2 regions of the Pseudomonas sp. R4-15 genome follow, and region 1 is predicted to be linked to the other one. Evidence: predicted binding sites of a transcription regulator. Region 1 holds the regulator's gene; the other holds the start of a gene.
The links. The regulator sigma-54, encoded in region 1, starts transcription at its own class of promoters, with help from an activator protein. The targets are predictions, from matches to a motif close to ANTGGCATNNANNTTGCTNT.
Positions count from the first base shown of each region.

Region 2: the regulator sigma-54 is predicted to act here: its motif matches at 6,717-6,736, upstream of glnK (P-II family nitrogen regulator).

Region 1 covers NZ_CM147293.1:1,578,541-1,589,671, forward strand. The annotation lists gene ACYRGX_RS07390 (FagA protein) at 45-440, shown strand; gene ACYRGX_RS07395 (class II fumarate hydratase) at 433-1,809, shown strand; gene ACYRGX_RS07400 (hypothetical protein) at 1,851-2,291, shown strand; gene ACYRGX_RS07405 (superoxide dismutase) at 2,316-2,942, shown strand; gene ACYRGX_RS07410 (HPr family phosphocarrier protein) at 3,053-3,325, opposite strand; gene rapZ (RNase adapter RapZ) at 3,338-4,195, opposite strand; gene ptsN (PTS IIA-like nitrogen regulatory protein PtsN) at 4,209-4,673, opposite strand; gene hpf (ribosome hibernation-promoting factor, HPF/YfiA family) at 4,684-4,992, opposite strand; gene ACYRGX_RS07430 (RNA polymerase factor sigma-54) at 5,046-6,554, opposite strand; gene lptB (LPS export ABC transporter ATP-binding protein) at 6,718-7,443, opposite strand; gene lptA (lipopolysaccharide transport periplasmic protein LptA) at 7,443-8,012, opposite strand; gene lptC (LPS export ABC transporter periplasmic protein LptC) at 7,999-8,571, opposite strand; gene ACYRGX_RS07450 (KdsC family phosphatase) at 8,584-9,111, opposite strand; gene ACYRGX_RS07455 (KpsF/GutQ family sugar-phosphate isomerase) at 9,113-10,087, opposite strand; gene ACYRGX_RS07460 (ABC transporter ATP-binding protein) at 10,339-11,131, shown strand, end outside.
Region 2 covers NZ_CM147293.1:884,734-895,864, forward strand. The annotation lists gene ACYRGX_RS04185 (amino acid ABC transporter permease) at 1-23, opposite strand, end outside; gene ACYRGX_RS04190 (amino acid ABC transporter permease) at 34-699, opposite strand; gene ACYRGX_RS04195 (transporter substrate-binding domain-containing protein) at 711-1,541, opposite strand; gene ACYRGX_RS04200 (LysR substrate-binding domain-containing protein) at 1,752-2,651, shown strand; gene ACYRGX_RS04205 (BCCT family transporter) at 2,685-4,649, opposite strand; gene ACYRGX_RS04210 (YifB family Mg chelatase-like AAA ATPase) at 4,749-6,236, opposite strand; gene ACYRGX_RS04215 (accessory factor UbiK family protein) at 6,269-6,526, opposite strand; gene glnK (P-II family nitrogen regulator) at 6,930-7,268, shown strand; gene ACYRGX_RS04225 (ammonium transporter) at 7,304-8,623, shown strand; gene ACYRGX_RS04230 (ammonium transporter) at 8,701-9,951, shown strand; gene ACYRGX_RS04235 (secondary thiamine-phosphate synthase enzyme YjbQ) at 10,044-10,469, shown strand; gene sutA (transcriptional regulator SutA) at 10,532-10,846, shown strand; gene ACYRGX_RS04245 (HAD family hydrolase) at 10,912-11,131, opposite strand, start outside.

The DNA.
Region 1 (11,131 bases):
TCAAATGAGAATTAATATCGATATTGCTGCTGACGAGGTCTTCCATGTCTGCTCGCTCCGCCGTGTTTCCCTGCCTCGAATGCTGGCGTTGGCAAGGCCTGCGCATCCGTTGCGCACTGGCGCCCGACGATGCGCAGTTGCCGCTGCGCCACTGGCATCACGGCCTGCATCTGGTCGAAAGCGGCGCGCTGGCGCCCTGGGCGCTGGCATGCGGCATGTTGCGCCTGATGCTCGACGTCGCGGCCGACCCGGCGCTGCCCTGGCATTGGCGGGCGAACTGCCTGGACTTCGCCTACCTCCCCTTGCAGGCGCTGCAGCGCATGGCCAACTGCCGGCCGCGGCAGCGGCAACTGATGCAGTTACGCAATCAACTGGCGACGCTGCGCATGGCGCCCTCGCTCACTCCCAACGAACTCGCAGAAGGAAATCCCTATGCATGACTCCCGTCTGGAACGCGACAGCATGGGCGAACTCGAGGTGCCTGCCGAAGCCCTCTACGGCGCCCAGACCCAGCGCGCGGTGAACAACTTCCCGGTCTCCGGCTTGCGCATGCCGGTGGCCTTCATTCGCGCCCTGATCCTTGCCAAGGCCGCGGCGGCGCGGGCCAATGTCGATCTCGAGCAACTCCCCGCGGCCCACGGTGACGCGGTGGTGGGTGCCTGTCAGGCGCTGCTGGGCGGCGACTTCATGGCGCATTTCCCGGTCGACGTGTTCCAGACCGGCTCCGGCACCAGCAGTAACATGAACGCCAACGAGGTGATCGCCACCCTCGCCAGTCGCCTGCTGGGCGACGCCGTGAGCGCCAACGACCACGTCAACTGCGGGCAGAGCAGCAACGACATCATTCCCACGGTCATCCACGTCAGCGCTGCGCTGGAGTTGCAGGAGCGCCTGCTGCCTGCGCTCGGCCATTTGCTGGCGGTGCTCTGCGAGAAATCGTTGCAGGTGCGCCCCTATGTGAAGACCGGGCGCACGCACCTCATGGATGCCATGCCGGTGCGCATGAGTCAGGTGCTCGACGGTTGGGCGCAGCAGATCCAGGACGACATCGAGCGCCTGCGGCTGTCCCAGGGGGCGCTGCTGCGCCTGGCCCAGGGCGGCACGGCGGTCGGTACCGGGATCAACGCCCATCCGCGCTTCGCCGAACGCTTCTGCCAGGAGCTGGGCAGCCTGACCGGCCTCGCCTTCGAGCCCGCGGCGAACTTCTTTGCGCTGATCGGCGCCCAGGACACCGCGGTGTCTCTCTCCGGGCAGTTGCGGACCACCGCGGTATCGCTGATGAAGATCGCCAACGACCTGCGCTGGATGAACTCCGGCCCCCTCGCCGGGTTGGCGGAAATCGAGCTGGAGGCGTTGCAGCCGGGCTCCTCGATCATGCCGGGCAAGGTCAACCCGGTGATTCCGGAGGCGACCGCGATGGTCGCTGCCCAGGTGATCGGTAACGATTCGGCGATCACCGTCGCCGGGCAGTCGGGCAACTTCGAACTCAACGTCATGCTGCCGCTGGTGGCGCACAACCTGCTGCAGAGCATCGAGCTGCTCGGCAGCGCCAGTCGCCTGCTCGCCGACCGGGCCATCGCCAGTTTCCGCGTCAATCAACCCAAGTTGCGCGAGGCGCTGGAGCGCAATCCGATCCTGGTCACCGCGCTGAACCCGCTGATCGGCTACCTGAAGGCGGCGGAAATCGCCAAGCAGGCCTACCGCGAAGGGCGTCCGATCATCGACGTGGCCGAAGAGAACACGGCGCTCTCGCGGGTCGAGCTGGAGCGGCTGCTGGACCCCGAGAAACTCACCGAGGGTGGCTTGTGAACCTTATCGCCAGACGCGCCGAGGCGGCGCAGGAGGCTCCCATGGAGCATTGGAAAGCACTGATCGAAGCCGGCAACGAGGCGTTTCGTGCGGGCTGCTGGGTCGAGGCGCGAGAGTGCTATCTGCAGGCGCTGGCCCTGGCGCAGACGCTGTTCGGGCGCTGGGCCGACGTCGACGAGGCCAGCGCAGCGCTGGTGGTGTCCTATCACAATCTTGCCGATCTGCACCTGCGCCTGGGCCAGGCCGAGGAGGGCGCCGAGTACCTCGGTGCCTGTCATGAACGCCTGCAGCGAGCCCAGCGCGACCCGCAATTGCCGCAGGCGTTACGCGAGAGCGCACAGCGCCATGCGCGGCGGGCCTATGTGGAGTTGCTGCATTTCATCGCCCGTCACGACGTGCAGCCCAGCGGCGCCACCTCGTTGATCCCGCCGGGCGGGCGCGCCCAGTTCGGCAAGCGCATGCCCAATCGCCAATATCACTGAGGTCGACTGGACCGGGAGAAGCCCATGAGCCATGAATTACCCCCGCTGCCCTATGCCTATGATGCGCTGGAGCCACATATCGACGCGCAGACCATGGAGATTCACCACAGCCGCCATCACCAGGCCTACGTGAACAACCTCAATGCGGCGCTGGAGGGGAGCGGCCTGGAGGCGCTGCCGGTCGAGGTGTTGCTGACCCGGTTGGATCAGGTCGCCGAAGCCAAGCGTGGTGCGGTGGTCAACAACGGAGGGGGGCACGCCAACCATTCGCTGTTCTGGACAGTGATGTCACCGAAGGGCGGCGGTGAGCCGACGGGCGACTTGGCGGCGGCCATCGATCGCGAGCTGGGTGGTTTCGCGGCGTTTCGCGAGGCATTCACCCAGGCGGCGCTGACCCGCTTCGGCAGCGGCTGGGCCTGGCTGAGCGTGACGCCGCAAGGCGGCCTGCTGGTTGAGAGCACCGGCAACCAGGACAGTCCGCTGATGACGGGCAATACGCCGATTCTAGGCCTGGATGTCTGGGAACACGCCTATTACTTGCGCTACCAGAACCGGCGTCCCGAATACATTGGCGCGTTCTACAACGTGGTCGATTGGAACGAGGTGGCTCGGCGCTACGCGTTGGCCTTGGATGCCGGTGGGCGTGTCTAGCCGATGAGGTGGGACGCGCGATCGCGCAGGCGACTGCAACGGGGTGTCGGGGTACTGGTCCTGGTGCTGGGTGCGGCGCTACTGCTCGATCGCCTCGTCAGCATGGTGGATCACTCACCCTCGCCGAAGCGGTCGTCGATGAGCTCGATCAGGGCCTGGAGCGCCTCGTCGCAGCGCTCTCCCTCGGTATGCAGGTGCACGGCGGTACCCTTGCCTGCGGCGAGCATCATCACCGCCATGATGCTCTTGCCGTCCACCAACTGATCCGGCGCACGACCGACGCGCACGCTGCAGGGATACTGCCCGGCGACGCCGACGAACTTAGCCGCCGCGCGTGCGTGCAGGCCCAGCTTGTTGATGATGAAGACTTCGCGGGCGGGCATCGATGGTTATCCTTAATGCAGATCGCGATGGCGGATCTGGACGTTCTTCAGCGCTTCGCGCAGGCTGCCACCGATGCGTTCGGCAAGGTAGACGGAGCGGTGCTGTCCGCCGGTGCAGCCGATCGCCACGGTGACGTAGGCGCGATTGCTGGCGGCGAAGCGCGGCAGCCATTTGCGCAGGTAGGTGTCGATGTCCTGGAACATCTCCTCGACGGAAGGCTGTTCCTCGAGGTATTCGGCAACCGCCGCGTCCAGCCCGGTCTGCTCGCGCAGCTCGGGCTTCCAGTAGGGATTGGGCAGACAGCGCACATCGAACACCAAGTCGGCATCGACCGGCATGCCCCGCTTGAAGCCGAACGACTCGAAGAGAAAGGCGGTGCCGGTGTCCGGGCGATCGAGCAGGCGCAGCTTCAGGCTGTCGCGCAACTGATAAAGATTGAGATGGGTGGTGTCGATCTTCAGATCGGCAAGGTCGGCGATGGGCCCCAGCAGCAGTGATTCGTCACGGATCGCTTCGGCCAGGGAGCGGGTGGCGCTGGTCAGTGGATGACGGCGGCGCGTCTCGGAGAAACGCTTGAGCAGCGTGTCGTCCTCGGCATCGAGATAGATCACGTCGCACTGGATGTGCCGGGCGCGCACTTCGTCGAGCAGTTCCGGAAAACGCTGCAACTGGCTGGGCAGATTGCGTGCGTCGATGGACACCGCGACCTGCGGCTGCAGCAGTTCGGTCTGCAGCAGCGCCCGCTCCGAGAGTTCGGGAAGCAGGGCGGCAGGAAGGTTGTCGATGCAGTAGAAACCGCTGTCCTCGAGCACGTTCAGTGCGGTGCTCTTGCCGGAGCCGGAGCGGCCGCTGACGACGATCAGGCGCATGGCGGTGGCCCGCTCAGCGTCCGTTCTGCACGTCGACCACGATCTGGTACAACGCGTCGGCGCTGTCGGCCTGATGCAGGCGCTCGCGTACGTCGGCGCGGTCGAGCATGCCGGCGATCTGCCGCAATAGCTCCAGATGCTCATCGGTAGCGGCCTGGGGCACCAGCAGGACGAACAGCAGGTCGACCGGAGCGCCGTCGATGGCGTCGAAGTCGACGGGCGTTTCCAGACGCAACACGGCGCTGATCGGCGTCAGGCAGCCGGCCAGCCGGCAGTGGGGGATGGCGATGCCATTGCCAAAGCCGGTCGAGCCGAGCTTCTCACGGGCGATCAATGCCTCGAAGATGTCTTGGGCGGCGAGTTCGGGAAGGTCGCGGGCAACCAGGTTGGCGATCTGTTCCAGAACGCGCTTCTTGCTGCCGCCCGGCACGCCCACGAGGACGCGGCCGGGGGTCAGGATGTTGTCGAGTCTTATCATCGGTTAGGGGTCAGCGGGCGGTCGCGCCCTGCTCTCGATTGAGCTGCTTTTCCTTGTATTTGATCAGTTGCCGGTCGAGCTTGTCGGCCAGCAGGTCGATGGCGGCGTACATGTCGTCGTGCTCGGCATTGGCGACGATCTCGCCGCCGGCAATGTGCAGGGTGGCCTCCACCTTCTGCTTGAGTTTTTCCACTTCCAGGATCACCTGGACGTTGCTGATCTTGTCGAAGTGCCGCTCCAGGCGGGTCAGCTTCTCCTCGATATAGTCGCGCAGGGCGTCGGTCACATCCAGTTGATGGCCACTGATGTTGACTTGCATGCTGCTTCTCCTTATCACCGTTGTTACTTACGACTTCGGATATCGCATGGCCGTCAGATCAGTCGCTTGCGTTCGCTGGAGGGCGCAATGCCCAGGGATTCCCGGTATTTGGCGACTGTCCGGCGGGCCACCTGAATGCCCTGTGCCTCCAGTAAACCAGCGATCTTGCTGTCGCTCAACGGCTTTTTAGCGTTTTCCGCAGCGACCAGTTTCTTGATGATCGCGCGGATCGCGGTCGACGAGCATTCGCCGCCTTCCGCGGTGCTGACGTGGCTGGAAAAGAAGTACTTCAGCTCGAAGATGCCGCGCGGGGTGTGCATGAACTTCTGCGTGGTCACGCGGGAAATGGTGGACTCGTGCATGCCCACCGCTTCGGCGATGTCGTGCAGGACCAACGGCTTCATCGCTTCCTCGCCGTACTCGAGGAAGCCGCGCTGATGCTCGACGATCTGCGTGGCGACCTTCATCAGCGTCTCGTTGCGGCTCTGCAGGCTCTTGATGAACCAGCGTGCCTCCTGCAACTGGTTGCGCATGAAGGTGTTGTCGCTGCTGCTGTCGGCGCGGCGTACGAAGCCGGCGTACTGCGGGTTGACGCGCAGTCGCGGCATGGCTTCCTGGTTGAGCTCGACCAGCCAGCGTTCGTTGTGCTTGCGGACGATGACGTCGGGCACCACGTATTCGGGTTCGCCGGTCTCGATCAGGGAGCCGGGACGTGGATTGAGGCCCTGGATCAGCTCGACGATCTGCTTGAGTTCGTCTTCGCGCAGCTTCATGCGCCGCAGCAATTGGGCGTAGTCGCGGCTGCCGAGCAGGTCCAGGTGGCTGCTCGCCAACTGGCGGGCCTGTTCCAGCCAGGGTGTGCGTGGCGGCAGTTGGGCGAGCTGGATCAGCAGGCATTCGCGCAGGTTGCGTGCACCGACACCGGCGGGCTCGAACTGCTGCACCCGGTGCAGGACGACCTCGACCTCGTCCAGTTCGATCTCCAGCTCGGGATCGAAGCCGGCGGCGATTTCCTCGAGGCTCTCCTCGAGGTAGCCATCGGGGTTGATCGAATCGATCAGGGTCATGGCGATGAGTCGGTCGGTGTCGGACATCGGCGCCAGGTTCAACTGCCAGAGCAGGTGGCTCTGCAGGCTTTCGCCGCCGGAGGTGCGGGCCGTGAAGTCCCACTCGTCGTCGTCATTGCTGGGCAGGCTGCTGGCGCTGGTCTGGTAGACGTCTTCCCAGGCGGTGTCCACCGGGAGCTCGTTGGGGATGCGCTCGCTCTCGCTCCAGTCGCCTTCCTCGCTGTGCTCGGCATGCTCGGAGGTGGGCACGCTGCTTTCCTGGAAAGCGATTTCCTGGCTGCTGGGGTTCTGCAGTTCGTCGCCATCGGCCAGTGGGTCGGAATGGTCGAAGTCCTCACCATCCTCCTGGCGTTCCAGCATGGGATTGGCTTCGAGCGCCTCCTGGATTTCCTGCTGCAGGTCGAGCGTGGAAAGTTGCAGGAGACGGATGGCCTGTTGCAGCTGCGGCGTCATCGTCAGCTGCTGGCCCATCTTTAGAACGAGCGATGGTTTCATGGCAGACCTTGTATGCAGGCGTCTATGCGCCGTCCAACTGCGTAGCGCTCGCGGCGCGCTCTGGAAGCAAATTATATGCCTGATATCGGGGGATATTTCCAGCGCTTATTGCGCGCCAGCGATGGACGCCCCGCGACGCTTGCGCGCGGGGCCTCCCTGAGGCCTAGAGGCGGAACTCGTGCCCCAGATAAACCTCGCGTACGAGGTCGTTGGAAAGGATCTCGGCGGCACTGCCTTCGGCGATCAGTTGGCCGTCGTTGACGATGAAGGCGTTCTGGCAGATGTCCAGGGTCTCGCGCACGTTATGGTCGGTGATCAGAACACCGATGCCCTTTTCGCTGAGGTGGCTGATGATCTGCTTGATGTCACCGACCGAGATCGGATCCACGCCGGCGAAGGGTTCGTCGAGGAGGATGAATTTCGGGTCGGTGGCCAGTGCGCGGGCGATTTCCGCGCGGCGGCGCTCGCCGCCGGACAGGCTCATGCCGCGGCTGTCGCGGATGTGGTTGATGTGGAACTCCTGCAGCAACTCTTCCAGACGGTGCTCGCGACCGGCGCGATCGAGGTCTTTGCGCGTCTGCAGGATGGCCATGATGTTCTCGGCCACGCTGAGCTTGCGAAAGATCGAGGCTTCCTGCGGCAGGTAGCCGATACCGGCACGGGCGCGCCCGTGCATCGGCTGGTGGCTGAGGTCCTGATCGTCGATCAGCACGCGGCCCTGATCGGCACGAACCAGGCCGACGATCATGTAGAAGCAGGTGGTCTTACCTGCGCCGTTGGGGCCGAGCAGGCCGACCACTTCGCCACTGTCGACCGACAGACTGACATCGCGGACGACCTGGCGGCCTTTGTAGGCCTTGGCCAGATGCTGGGCTTTGAGGGATGCCATTACTGGGGCTGGCCTTGTTCGCTGGACTGTTCGCTGCGCTGACGCGGCTGGATGACCATGTCTATGCGCGGTTGCGGCGTACCGACCTGCTCGCCACTGGCGCGGCCGGCGTTGACGATCTGGCGGCGCGTGTCGTAGACGATCTTTTCGCCTTCGAAGGTGTTGCCCTGCTGCTCCACGCGCGCCTGGTCGAGCAGGATGATCCGCTCGTTGTCGGCGAAGTACTGGATGCTGCGGCCGTAGGCCTTGACCAGCGGTTTGCCGGTGTCCGGCTGTTGCTCGTAATAGGCGGGTGCACCGAGGGCGGTGAACACCTTGATGTCGCCCTGGCCATTCTGCGTGATGGTCACGGTGTTGCCGGTGATCTTCAGGGTGCCCTGGGTGATCACCACGTCGCCGCGGTAGACCGCCACGCCCTGACGGTCATCCAGTTCTGCACTGTCGGCTTGCACGCGGATCGGCTGGTTGCGATCCGATGGCAGCGCCCAGGCGGGCAGGCTGCCGAAAGCGGCGCCAAAGGCGAGCAGGGCGCCGATCACTCGCGGGGAAGACTGTTTAACGAACCTCATGCTGACCTCTTACGTTCGACAGCAGGAGCACCCTGCCATCGTCTAGATACGCTTTCATCCCTGTGGCCGTGGTCACCCCGCCGGCAGCCTCGATTCTAACGGGCTGTTCGGTTTGCGCATAATTCCGATCGGGGTAAAGGGTCAGGCGACTGGTGGTGAGTTCGCTGGCGCGCCCGCGGGCGTCGCTGCGCTGGATGCGTACGGCATCGATCAGTTCGACGGACTCGCCGCCCGCGCTGACCTCGGCGCGTTCGCTACGGATGTTCCAGGGTTTTTCGTTGGCGCCACGGTAGGCGAGCCCGCGGGGCTGCTGCAGGTAGGTGACGTCATTGGATTTGTGATGTTCGAGGCGTTCGGCCTGCGCCTGGTAGCGCGGCGAGCCATCGACGCGGTACTGCACCGTCTGCGCGTTCTGCGCATAGAAGTCGATTTCGGCCTGGGGCGTGGCTGGCGGGCGGCTGTCGAGAAAACTCTCCGGGCGCACGTTCCAGTAGCCGAGGGCTACCAGCAGTGCGGCGAAGAGGATCAGCGGCAGCAGGCTGCGCAGTTTGGCGAGCATGATGACTCCGGCCTAGAGATAACTGGACCTTGCGGCGTCCAGGGTGCCCTGGGCGTGCATGATCAATTCGCAGAATTCTCGCGCGGCACCCTCGCCGCCGCGCGCCTGGGTCACGCCGTGGGCGTGCTTGCGGACGAAACCATCGGCGCTGGCGACGGCCATGCCCAGGCCCACCCGGCGGATCACCGGAAGGTCGGGAAGATCGTCGCCCAGGTAGGCAACCTGCGCGTATTCGAGGCCCAAAGCGGCAAGCAGTTCGTCGAGTACCACGAGTTTGTCTTCGCGCCCCTGATACAGGTGGCGGATGCCGAGATTCTCGGCGCGGCGCGCCACCACGGGACTCGAGCGACCGCTGATGATCGCCGTGGCCACGCCCGAGGCGCCGAGCATCTTGATGCCGTGGCCGTCGAGGGTGTTGAAGGTCTTGAATTCGCTGCCATCGGCGAGGAAGTACAGGCGGCCGTCGGTGAGCACGCCGTCGACGTCGAAGATCGCCAGGCGGATGTCGGCAGCGCGACGCAGTAATTCGTTACCGAGCATGTCAGAGGACCCCTGCGCGGGTTAGGTCGTGGATGTGCAGTGCGCCACAGGGGACGCCCTCGGCGTCGATCACCGGCAGGGCGCTGATCTTGTGGTCGTCCATGATCTTCAGCGCTTCGGCGGCGAGCATTTCCGCCTGGGCGGTGCGCGGTCGCGCCGTCATCACATCGTCGATGCTGGCGTTGCGTACGTCCAGTTCGCGATCCAGGGTGCGGCGCAGATCGCCGTCGGTGAAGACGCCAGCGAGGTGCCCTTCGGCATCCACCACCAGGGTCATGCCCAGGCCCTTGCGGGTCATCTCCAGCAGCGCTTCGCGCAGCGGGGTACCGCGTTGCACGCAGGGCAGGGCCTCGCCGCGATGCATGATGTCGCCGACCTTGAGCAGCAGGCGGCGACCGAGGGCGCCACCGGGGTGCGAGAAGGCGAAGTCCTCGGCGGTGAAGCCGCGAGCCTCGAGCAGTGCGATGGCCAGTGCGTCGCCGAGTACCAGGGCCACGGTGGTCGAGGATGTCGGCGCCAGGTTCAGCGGGCAGGCCTCCTGCTCGACGCTGGCGTCGAGGTTCACCGCGGCGGCGCGCGCCAGTGGCGAGTCCGGGTTGCCGGTCATGCTGATCAGGGTGATGCCCAGGCGCTTGATCAGCGGCAGCAGGGTCACGATCTCGGCGGTCGAGCCGGAGTTGGAGAGGGCGATGACCACGTCGTCTCCGGTGATCATGCCCATGTCGCCGTGGCTGGCTTCGGCCGGGTGCACGAAGTAGGCGGTGGTGCCGGTGCTGGCGAGGGTCGCGGCGAGCTTGCGGCCGACATGCCCCGACTTGCCCATGCCGACCACGACGACCCGCCCCTTGCTGTCGAGTATCAGCTGGCAGGCGCGCTCGAAGCCTTCGTCGAGGTTGTCCAGCATGCGCTGCACGGCCTGCATTTCCAGGCTGATGGTGCGCTGCGCGATGGCGAGGAGGTTGGGCGTCTTCGGCATGGTCTATCGGCTGGCAGTAAAAGACGAGGAGTATAACGGGAATCGGCGGCAGCCTCACCTGTGGGAGGTGTTCCCTGTTCGCAGACTGGCATGCCCAGGCTGTCGGCAAGCTTAATCTCGCCGGCCGATGCTTTGGGACGCTCAGGGCCGGTGCTATAGTGCGCGGCCTGATTTCTTGTCCCTCCCGGAGGCGCGGTGTCTCGCAGTCGCTTCGGAGCGTCAATCGGCAAGACCCGTCGCAAGGAGTTTCGATGAGTGTTGGTAGCGACTGCGCGGTCGAACTGAAGGGCCTGACCTTCAGGCGCGGCGCGCGCACCATTTTCGATGACGTGGACATCCGCATTCCGCGCGGCAAGGTCACCGGCATCATGGGCCCCTCGGGCAGTGGCAAGACCACCCTGTTGCGTCTGATGAGCGCCCAACTGCGCCCCGAGCGTGGCCAGGTACTGGTCGAGGGCGTCGATCTGCCCGGCTTGTCGCGCCCCGATCTGTTCGAGATGCGCAAGCGCATGGGCGTGCTGTTCCAGAGTGGCGCGCTGTTCTCCGATCTCGACGTGTTCGAGAACGTAGCGTTCCCGCTGCGGGTGCACACCCAACTGCCCGAAGAGATGATCCGCGACATCGTGTTGATGAAGCTGCAAGCCGTCGGCTTGCGCGGTGCCGCCGAGCTGATGCCCGACGAGCTCTCCGGTGGCATGCGCCGGCGCGTGGCCTTGGCGCGTGCGATCGCCCTGGATCCCGGGATCCTGATGTACGACGAACCCTTTGCCGGGCAGGATCCGATCGCCATGGGCGTGCTCGTGCGCCTGATCCGTTCGCTCAACGATGCGCTGGGCATCACCAGCATCGTGGTTTCCCATGATCTGGCGGAGACCGCGAGCATCGCCGACTACCTCTACGTGGTCGGCGATGGTCAGGTGCTCGGACAGGGTTCGCCCGAGGAGTTGAGTCGTTCCGACGATCCACGCATCCGCCAGTTCATGCGCGGTGCGCCGGATGGTCCGGTGCCTTTCCACTACCCGGCCGCGGATTACCGTGAGCAAC
Region 2 (11,131 bases), 690 kb from region 1:
CAGTTCTCTATGAAGAAATGCATGCGACGGCCCTCAATGCTGCACGAAGGGGCGCTGCAGGCGCGCCGAGAGACGGCTGGTGAACAGCGACAACACGGCGACCAGTGCCAGGTAGATCACGCAGATCGCGCTGAACATCTCCAGGGCGCGGAAATCCGTGGCGATACGGTCGACCGCCACGAAGGTCAGCTCGGCAAGGCCGATGGCCTGCAGGTAGGAGGAGTTCTTCAGCAGCGAAATGGCGGTGTTGAGCATCGCCGGCAGACTGGTGCGCACGGCGATGGGCAGCGCCACCAGCCAGAAGTACTGACGCGGGCGCAGGCTCAGCGCCAGGCTGGCCTCGCGCATGCTCTGGCTGACGGTGGCCAGGCCGCCGCGCACGTTTTCGGTCTGGTACGCGCCGGCCCACAGCGACAGGCAGATCACCCCGGACCAGAACAGCGACAGGTCCAGGCCCAGCGCCGGCAGCCCATAGAAGATGAAGAACAGCTGCACCAGGATCGGCGTGTTGCGCACCAGCTCGACGTAGAGCATGACCAACTGGGACAGCAGCGGCAGGCGGAACAAGCGCACCGCGCCGCCCAGCACGCCGATCAGCAGCGAGAAGGCGATGGCCAGCAGGGACACCCGTACGGTCATCCACAAACCGTCGAGCAGGGCCGGCCACTGGCCGAGCAAGTACTGAAAGTCGTAGGTCATGCGTCTGCCACTCAGTCGACTTGCGGGCGCGGCTGGGTGAAGACGTCGATGTAATAGCTGCGAATCTTCTCGTCGACGTACTTGTTGATCCAGCCTACGAACAGGTTTTCGCTGTGCATGCGGGTCACGGCGGCGTCGAGGTAGGCCTTCAGCTCCGGCTCGTTCTTGCGCAGGCCGATGGCGGCGTCGGAGATCTGGTAGGGGTCGTCGACCAGGCGTACGCGGTCATCGCTGCCGGTGACCACCACCAGGGTTGCAGCATCATGGGCGTAGCCGTCGGCACGCCCCTGGAGGAAGCTCTGCAGGGCGTCGGCGGAGCTGTTCAGGCGCAGCGTCTCGACCTCCGGCATATGGTCCTCGAACCACTTGGCCTGCACGGTGCCCTTGAGTACGGCAACGGTCTTGCCGTTGAAGTCCTTCATTTTCTGGATCGGGCTGTCCTTCTTCACCAGCACGCCGCTGGCGCCCCAGCGGTAGGGCGTGCTGAACGCCACGACGCGTTCGCGCTCGGGGGTGATGCCCAGGGTGGCGATGAGGAAGTCGACCTTGCCGGTCATCAGCATCGGAATGCGGTTCTCGCCGGTGACGCAGGTCAGTTGGACCTTGTCCTTGGAGCCAAGGGCCCATTCGCCGATCTGCCGGGCCATTTCCACCTCGACACCGGCGAACTCGCCGTTCTTGTCCTGGAAGCCGTAGGGCGGCTGGTCACAGCGCACACCAACCGTCAGCGTACCGGCACTCTGGATGGCCTCGGGAACGGGGGGCATTTCGGCGGCGTGGGTGAAGGTGGCGGCGAGCGTCAGGACGAGCGAGCCGACCAAGGAACTGCGGGGAAATGACATGGGACCTCTCCAGTGGCTTCGAATGGGCAGCGGATGCGCGGGCGCTCCGCTGCCTTGATGGAAGATGAAGGGCAGGGCCAAAGGACGGCCAGGAAGAATGAAGCGGGGTGGCGGCCTTTTGGCTTGCTCGTTATGAGTCCGTTTTAAAGCGGCGCACTCATGCCTGCAAATAAAGATATGCTAGAGGTCTATTCAGAAATGATATGGCCTATGAACTTCAAGCAGATCGAAGCCTTCCGTGCCGTGATGCTCTCAGGCTCTATGACGGCCGCCGCAGAGGCGATGCACACCTCGCAACCGAACATCAGCCGGTTGATCGCGCAGCTCGAACGCAGTGCCGGCTTTCGCCTGTTCGAACGCCTCCACGGTCGCCTGCAGGCGACGGACGAGGGCAAAGCGCTGTTCCGCGATGTGGAACGGGCCTTCGTGGGATTGAAGAGTCTCGAGGACTCCGTCACGCAGATCCGTCAGATCGGTACCGGACGGCTGCGTATCGCGGCGGTTCCGTCGATCTCCATAACGATGCTGCCGAGGGTGTTGCATCGTTTTCGCGAAGCCCATCCGAACGTGGCCCTGTCCGTCTACACCAGCGATTCGATGACGGTGGCGCAGTGGGCCGCCTCGCAGTTCTGCGATGTCGGCCTGGCGGCCTACAGTGGCGAGGGGATTCCGGGTATCGAGGCGACGCTGGTCTATGACGTGCCGGGCGTGTGCATCTTCCCGCCGGGGCATCCCTTCGCCGAGCGCGAGAGCCTGACGCCGAAGGATTTCGAAGGGCAGGAGTTCATCTCGCTACTCAACACCGACGGCAATCGCGGGCGCATCGACCGTCTGTTCGATGCCCAAGGGGTGCGACGCAGGATGGGTGTCGAGGCGCCCTATGCGGCGACGGCCTGCCAGATGGTCGGCCTGGGCATGGGGGTCAGTCTGGTCAGCCAGATGGTGGCTCGCGAGTATCAGCACACGGGCTTGCTGATGCGGCCTTTCGCGCCGGTGCTGCGCTATACCAGCTATGTGCTGCGATCGACCCACCTGCCGGAGAACCTGCTCACCCGACGCTTCGTCGACCTGTTGGTCGACATGCAGCGCGAAACCTTGAGTGAGCGCTGAACGGGTCCGGGTAACTGCCCGGACCCGCTCCGTTCAGTTGGTGACGTGCAGGTAGTGCATGTAGCGCTCGAACTGATCGAGGATGTCGCCAATCACGTCCTCACGGCTCCAGCCCATCACGTCGTAGTCCTGTCCACCCTCGCTCAGGTGAACTTCGGCTCGGAAGTACTTGCGCGATTCCTGGCTGTCTTCCTGTGAGCCGACCATGGCGAACGCCGGCATGTTGTAGGCCCGTGCGCGTACCTCGTAGATGAAGTCGGGGGATTCCTCGGCGCCGACCTCCAGGCGGGTGCGACCGTCCTCGCCGTCCTTGATGCGCACCTGGTAGCCCTGCTTGGCCAGCTCATCGGCGACGGATTCCTGGGCGGGGCGCACCACGTCGGCGATGAAGCGCACCACATGCGCCCGACGCGGGAACATCGAGATGCTGCGCAGGCGTCGCTGCCAGCCGCCGGCCCCGCTGGGCATCGGGCGCGAGCCCAGCGCCTGGCTGCGGATGCCGCGCTTGGTGGCGTCCAGTTGCAGGGCCTTGAGCAGTCCCCACATCGACAACAGCAGGGCGATGGTGAACGGCAGGGCGCTGGCGATGGTGGCGGTCTGCAGGGTCGACAGGCCGCCGGCCAGCAGCAGGGCGATGGCGACCAGGCCCATGGAGCATGCCCAGAAGATCCGCTGCCAGACCGGCGAGGCATCGCTGCCGCCGGAGGCGAGCATGTCCACCACCAGCGCGCCGGAGTCCGCCGAGGTGACGAAGAACACCACCACCATGACGATGGCGACGGTGGAAATCACGGCGGAGAAGGGGAACTGTTCCAGGAACACGAACAGGGCGAGTGAGCTGTCCTGCTGGATCGAATCGGCGAGTCCGGTGACTTGATCCCAGAGGATCATGTGGATCGCGGTATCGCCGAACACCGTCATCCACAGCAGGGTGAAACCGGTGGGGACCAGTAGCACGCCGGTGACGAACTGGCGGATGGTGCGGCCGCGGGAGATGCGCGCGATGAACAGGCCGACGAAGGGCGACCAGGCCAGCCACCAGCCCCAGTAGAACAGCGTCCAGCCACCGATCCAGTCGTTGGGCTCGTAGGCGTAGAGGTTGAAGGTCTTGTTGACGATATCCGACAGGTAGGTGCCCGTGTTCTGCACGAAGGTCTGCAGGATGAATACGGTCGGTCCGGTGATGACCACCAGCAGCACCAGCAGCACGGCGAGCGACAGGTTGAGCTCGGACAGCCGGCGCACGCCTTTGTCCAGGCCGGTGACCACGGAAAGGGTCGCCAGCGCGGTGGTCCCGATGATCAGTGCGATCTGCACCGGCACGCTCACCGGCACGCCGTAGAGGTGGTTCAGGCCGGTGTTGATCTGGGTGACCCCCAGGCCCAGCGAAGTGGCCACGCCGAGCACCGTGCCGATGATCGCGAAGATGTCCACGGCATGGCCGATCGGGCCATAGATGCGATCGCCGATGATCGGGTAGAGCGCCGAGCGCAGGGTCAGCGGCAAGCCATGGCGGTAGCTGAAGTAGGCGAGGATCATCGCCACGATGGCGTAGATCGCCCAGGCGTGCAGACCCCAGTGGAAGAAGGTGATCTTCATCGCCTCACGGGCGGCTTCGACGCTGCCGCCGTCGCCCACCGGGGGTGAGAGGAAGTGCATTACCGGCTCGGCAACGCCGAAGAACATCAGGCCGATGCCCATGCCGGCGGAGAACAGCATGGCGAACCAGGTGCCGTTGCTGTAGTCGGGCGTACTGTGGTCAGGCCCGAGCTTGATGTCGCCATAGCGCGACAGGGCGAGGATCACCACCATCAGCAGGATCAGCGCCACCGCAAGGATGTAGATCCAACTGGCGTTGGCGATGACCCAGCCCTGCAGGGCTGAAAAGGTCTGTTGGGCGCTTTCCTGGAAGGCACTGGCGTAGATTACCAGCGCCAGGATCAGTACCGCAGAGGTGACGAAGACGGGATAGTTGAGGGTCGATTTGGGCTTGTCCATCGGGCGGGCGCTCCTTGGTCGGCTCGTGGGCGCCCTTCATGGGCGCAGCTCATCTGACTGACAAGTTTGACAAGCGATCCACTCGATGTGAAATCAATCTTAGGTGGTGCGGTACTGCAACGCTTCTGCCAGGTGCTCGCGGGCGATTGCTGGGTGGCCCTCCAGGTCGGCCAGCGTCCGCGCCACCTTGAGCACGCGATGGGCCGCGCGCAGGGACAGTCCGAGGCGTTCGCAGGCCTGTTCCAGCCAGGTGCGATCGACGCTGGAGAGGGCGCAGTGCAGGGCCAGTCCCTGCAGATCGAGAAAAGCGTTCGGACGTCCCTGGCGGCGGCGCTGTAGCGCCCGTGCGGCGGCGACCAGGGCCGCTGCTTCGGCGCTGCTGGGGCCTTCGTGGGTCTGCGCCTGCAACGACGTGGCCTCGCGTTGCACGCTCAGTTGCAGGTCGATGCGGTCGAGTAGCGGGCCGGAGAGCTTGGCGCGGTAGCGCTGTATTTGCTCCGGACTGCAACGACAGCGGCCGGAAGGATCGCCCAGGTAGCCGCAAGGACAGGGATTCATCGCCGCGACCAGCTGAAAGCGCGCCGGGAAGCGCACCTTGTCGTTGGCCCGGGCTATGACGATCTCGCCGCTCTCCAGTGGCTCGCGAAGGACCTCCAGGACCTTGCGGTCGAACTCCGGCAACTCGTCGAGGAACAGCACGCCGTGGTGCGCCAGGGTGATCTCGCCGGGACGTGGGCGCGAACCGCCGCCGACCAGCGCCGGCCCGGAAGCACTGTGGTGCGGGTGGCGGAACGGGCGCTGCGGCCAGGCATCCAGCGGGGCGTGGCTGGCCACGGAGTGGATCGCCGCGACTTCCAGTGCCTCGTCCTCCTGCAGCGGGGGGAGCAGGCCGGGCAGGCGACTGGCGAGCAGCGTCTTGCCGGTACCCGGTGGCCCGCAGAACAGCAGGTTGTGGGCGCCTGCGGCGGCTACCAGGAGGGCACGCTTGGCGGCTTGCTGGCCCTGGACCTCCGCCAGTTCCGGGTAGGGGCGAGCGCATTGCAGCAGACCTTGCGCCTGGTACGGGGCCAGAGGCGCCTGGCCGCTGAAGTGTGCGCTGAATTCGAGCAGGTGGTCGGCGGCGAAGACCTGCAGACCGGACGCCAGGCTGGCTTCCTCGGCATTCGCCCGTGGCACCAGCAGGGCGCGACCGGCGGCACGCGCTGCCAGAGCGGCGGGCAGCACGCCCTGTACCGGGCGCAGCGCGCCGGAGAGCGCCAGTTCACCGAGGCATTCGCACTGATCGAGGCTGCCGGCCGGTAACTGGCCGCTGGCGAGCAGCAGGCCGAGGGCGATCGACAGGTCGAAGCGGCCGCCGTCCTTGGGGAGGTCGGCAGGGGCGAGGTTGAGGGTGATGCGTCGGGCAGGGTATTCGAAGCCGCAATTCTGCAAGGCACTGCGCACGCGATCCTTGCTTTCCTTGACGGCGGTTTCCGGCAGCCCGACCAGGGTGAAGGAGGGCAGGCCGTTGGCGAGATGCACCTCCACCGCCACCGGCGGCGCCTCGACGCCGAGCTGAGCGCGGCTATGCAGGATGGCGAGGGACATCGATCACTCCTTGATCGGCGTCCGCGCCGGCGTTATTCGCCGGGCGGGGTGGGGGCTTCCAGCTCGGCGACCCGGCGCTCCAGCGCCTCCAGCCGCGCACGGGTGCGGGCGAGCACTGCGCCCTGGCTGTCGAACTCCTCACGGCTGACCACGTCGAGCTTGCCGAGCGCGGATTGCAGCAGGGCCTTGAGTTGGCCCTCGAGTTGTTCGCGGCTGGCGCTGGGCTCGCTGGCGAAGAGGCGCGAGGCCTGGGCGGAAATCGAATCGAGCAGGGATTTGGGCGGCAACATCGTGTTTATCCGTGGCGGGCACCGGCAGAGTCTAGCACGGCGCTTCCGTTGGTCTGCGCGATGGTCTTGCTCCAATGTGGTGCGTTGGCATGGGGCGCCAGGTGCTAAGTTGGTGCGTATGCCTCGCCGCGGGTGGCATCCGCCCTGGCGCTGAGCGCCGTGATTCCTCAAGCCCGCACTTCTTAGGCTAACTGGCAAGAAATCTGCTTGGCGTCCTGCCGACGCACGCACCGAAGCGGTACCGGTGCTCTCGAAGGGGCCGGAATGCCCTCTCGGATGCGGCGGCGCGTAGTCCGATCGCGGTCGACTCGAGCCACGGTGTTACCTAAAAGCCAGACACTGCGCTTAGACTTGAAACGGGTCGTAATTTCCTGGGGCAAGTCCATTCACACGGGAGAAAGTCATGAAACTAGTCACTGCCATCATTAAGCCGTTCAAGCTCGACGACGTGCGCGAGTCGCTATCCGAGATCGGTGTGCAGGGCATCACCGTTACCGAGGTCAAGGGTTTCGGTCGCCAGAAAGGCCACACCGAGCTGTACCGCGGTGCCGAATACGTGGTGGATTTCCTGCCCAAAGTGAAAATCGACGTGGCCATCGCCGACGATCAGCTCGATCGCGTCATCGAAGCCATCACCAAGGCAGCCAACACCGGCAAGATCGGTGACGGCAAGATCTTCGTGGTCAACCTGGAACAGGCTATTCGTATCCGTACCGGCGAGACCGATACGGACGCGATCTAACGCCGCCCCGACCCCCCGCCCCAGGAGAATACCCAATGACTCTGCGAAGTTTCGCAGGGCGCGGAGCCCTTTTGTCTCTGCTGCTCGCCCCTGGCCTGGCCATGGCCCAGGAGGCGACGCTGGACAGCGGCGACACCGCCTGGATGCTCACCTCCACTGCACTGGTACTGTTCATGACCGTACCGGGCCTGGCACTTTTCTACGGCGGCATGGTGCGCGCCAAGAACGTGCTTTCGGTGATGATGCAGTGCTTCGCCATCACGGGCCTGATCAGCATCCTCTGGATGGTGTACGGCTACAGCCTGGCATTCGATACCACCGGCATGGAAGCGGGAGTGACCAACTTCAGCTCCTTCGTCGGCGGCCTTTCGCGCGCTTTCCTCAGCGGCCTGACCACCGAGAGCCTGGTCGGCAACTTCCCTGAAAGCGTATTCATCACCTTCCAGATGACCTTCGCCATCATCACCCCGGCCCTCATCGTCGGCGCCTTCGCCGAACGTATGAAGTTCTCGGCGATGCTGGTGTTCAGTGGCCTCTGGTTTACCCTGGTCTACGCGCCCATCGCGCACATGGTGTGGAGCGGTGACGGCGGCCTGATGTGGGACTGGGGCGTGCTGGACTTCGCCGGCGGTACCGTGGTGCACATCAACGCCGGTGTCGCCGGTCTGATGGCCTGCCTGGTCCTCGGCAAGCGCAAGGGCTACCCGAGCACCCCGATGGCGCCGCACAACCTGGGTTACACCCTGGTCGGCGCAGCCATGCTGTGGGTCGGTTGGTTCGGCTTCAACGCCGGTTCCGCGGTCGCCGCCAACGGCACCGCCGGCATGGCCATGCTGGTCACCCAGATCGCCACCGCCGCTGCGGCCCTGGCCTGGATGTTCGCGGAGTGGGTCTGCCACGGTAAACCCAGCGCGCTGGGCATCGCCTCGGGCGTGGTCGCCGGCCTGGTCGCCATCACCCCGGCCGCCGGTACGGTGGGTCCGATGGGGGCGCTGATCATCGGTCTGGCCGCTGGCGTCATCTGCTTCTTCTGCGCCACCAGCCTCAAGCGCAAGCTCGGTTACGACGACTCCCTGGACGCCTTCGGCGTGCATGGCATCGGCGGCATCGTCGGTGCGCTGCTCACCGGCGTCTTCGCGGCTCCGGCTCTGGGCGGTTTCGGTTCGGTGGAAGACATCGGTCACCAACTCTTCGTGCAGTTCGAAGGGGTGGCCTTCACCGTGATCTACACCGGCATCGTCACCTTCGTGATCCTCAAGGTGCTGGATGCGGTGATGGGGCTGCGGGTCAGCGAAGAGGAAGAGTCCGTGGGTCTCGACCTCGCCCAGCACAACGAGCGTGGTTACAACCTGTAAGCGTAGGGAGCGTGCCCGGAGCCAACCCGGGCACATAACCGAACGGCGCCGAGCGGCGCTACGGCAAGAGGTGAAAAATGGAAAGCACAGCTTTGATCCCGGTCCAGTACGGACTCGATACCTTCTACTTCGTGGTCATGGGGGCCCTGGTGATGTGGATGGCGGCAGGTTTCGCCATGCTCGAAGCCGGCCTGGTGCGTAGCAAGAACACCACCGAGATCCTCACCAAGAACATCGTGCTCTACGCGGTGGCTTCGATCATGTATCTGGTGATCGGCTACCACATCATGTACTCCAGCCCCGAGGGCGGCATCCTGCCGAGCCTGGGCTTCCTCATCGGTGACGAAAACGCCGTGGACGTGGTCGCCGCCGGTGGCGATGGTGCGCCCTACTACTCGGCCCGCTCGGACTTCTTCTTCCAGGTGGTGTTCGCCGCGACCTGCATGTCCATCGTCTCCGGTGCCGTGGCCGAGCGCATGAAACTGTGGGCCTTCCTGGTCTTCGCCGTGGTGATGACGGGCTTCATCTACCCGATCCAGGGTTTCTGGAAATGGGGTTCGGGCTTCCTGAACTCGGCCGGCTTCCTCGACTTCGCCGGTTCCGGCGTGGTGCACATGGCCGGTGCCTCCGCTGCCCTGGCCGGTGTCCTGCTGCTCGGCGCGCGTAAAGGCAAGTACGGCCCCAACGGCCAGATCAATGCCTTCCCGGGTTCCAACCTGCCGCTGGCTACCCTGGGTGCCTTCATCCTGTGGCTGGGCTGGTTCGGCTTCAACGGCGGCTCGCAGCTGAAGATCACCACCATCGAAGACGCCAACGCGGTGGCTCAGGTGGTCGTGAACACCAACATGGCCGCTGCCGGTGGCCTGATCGCCGCGCTGATCGTCGCCCGCATCCTGTTCGGCAAGGCCGACCTGACCATGGTGCTCAACGGCGCCCTGGCAGGTCTGGTGGCCATCACCGCCGAACCGCTGACCCCCGGCGCCTTCCAGGCAACCCTGATCGGTGCCGTCGGTGGCGTGCTGGTGGTGTTCTCCATCCTCGCCCTGGACAAGCTGAAGATCGATGACCCGGTCGGTGCCATCTCCGTGCACGGCGTGGTCGGTATCTGGGGCCTGCTGGCCGTCTGCCTGACCAACCCCGATGCATCGCTGGGCGCCCAGCTGCTGGGTATCGTCTGCATCTTCGCCTGGGTATTCATCGCCAGCCTGATCGTCTGGGCCATCATCAAGGCGGTGATGGGCCTGCGCGTCAGCGAGGAAGAGGAATACGAAGGGGTGGACATCGCCGAATGCGGTATGGAAGCCTACCCGGAGTTCACCCGCAAATAAGCGGATCCGGGAGTATTCGAAGGGCGCCGCAAGGCGCCCTTTGTTTTTTCTGGCGCCGCGCTAGAATGCGCGCCAAATGGAGGCTATAGACAATGTGGCTGCAGCGAACACTGACCCTGCGACCGCGTGCCCGTGGATTCCATCTGATAACCGACGAACTGCTGGCGGGCTTGCCGGAACTGTGTGAAATGCGGGTCGGTCTGTTACACCTGTGGCTGCAGCACACGTCGGCCTCGTTGACCGTCAACGAGAACGCCGATGCCGCGGTCAGACGTGACTTCGAGCGGTTCTTCAACCGCCTGGTGCCGCAAGGCGAGGGTGGCTACGAACATGATTACGAGGGGCCGGACGACCTGCCGGCACACTTCAAGGCCAGCCTGCTCGGTTGCCAGCTCAGCCTGCCGGTGATGGACGGATCACTGACTCTGGGTACCTGGCAGGGCGTCTATCTCGGTGAGCATCGCGACCATGGCGGTGCCCGGCGGGTAGTCGCCACCCTGCATGGCGAAGGTTACTGACTTCCTCCGGCCGCCGTGGCCGGGCTATGACTAACCTGATTTTCGCGGATGCGAGGTCGAAGATGAGCGACGAAGAACTGGAAGACGATTTCGAAGGTGGCGAGGAAGATACCGAGGAGCTCGGTGCCGGCCCCGACAGCGACGAGGCTGAGGATGCCCAGGAGGGCGAGGAGGCGCCTGCCAAGAAAAAGGCCAAGGCCGCAGCCGAACCCGAGGAAGTCCCTAGCCTGGAGGCCAAGCAGCGCGAACGCGATGCCCTGGCGCGTGCCATGGAGGAATTCCTCGCACGGGGCGGCAAGGTGCAGGAGGTCGAGGACAACGTCGTCGCCGATCCGCCGAAGAAGCCGGACAACAAGTACGGCAGTCGTCCCATCTAGGGCCTGTTGCCTCTACGAAGACCCGCACTCGTGCGGGTCTTCGTGCATTCGGGCCGCGGATCGCCTCAGTCGTGCGCCGGGCCCGCGTTCCAGGCCTGCAGCAGCGCCGGCAATTCACCGAGGCGACGGATCTGCGCGTCCGGTGCGCCGTCGCCCTGCCAGGCGTGCCCCAGCGGGTTGAACCAGACCGCGCGCCAACCGGCGGCCTGGGCGCCGAGAATGTCGTCGCCGGGGTGGTCGCCGACGTGCACGGCCTGCGCCGCGCTCACCGCACCGCGGGCCAGT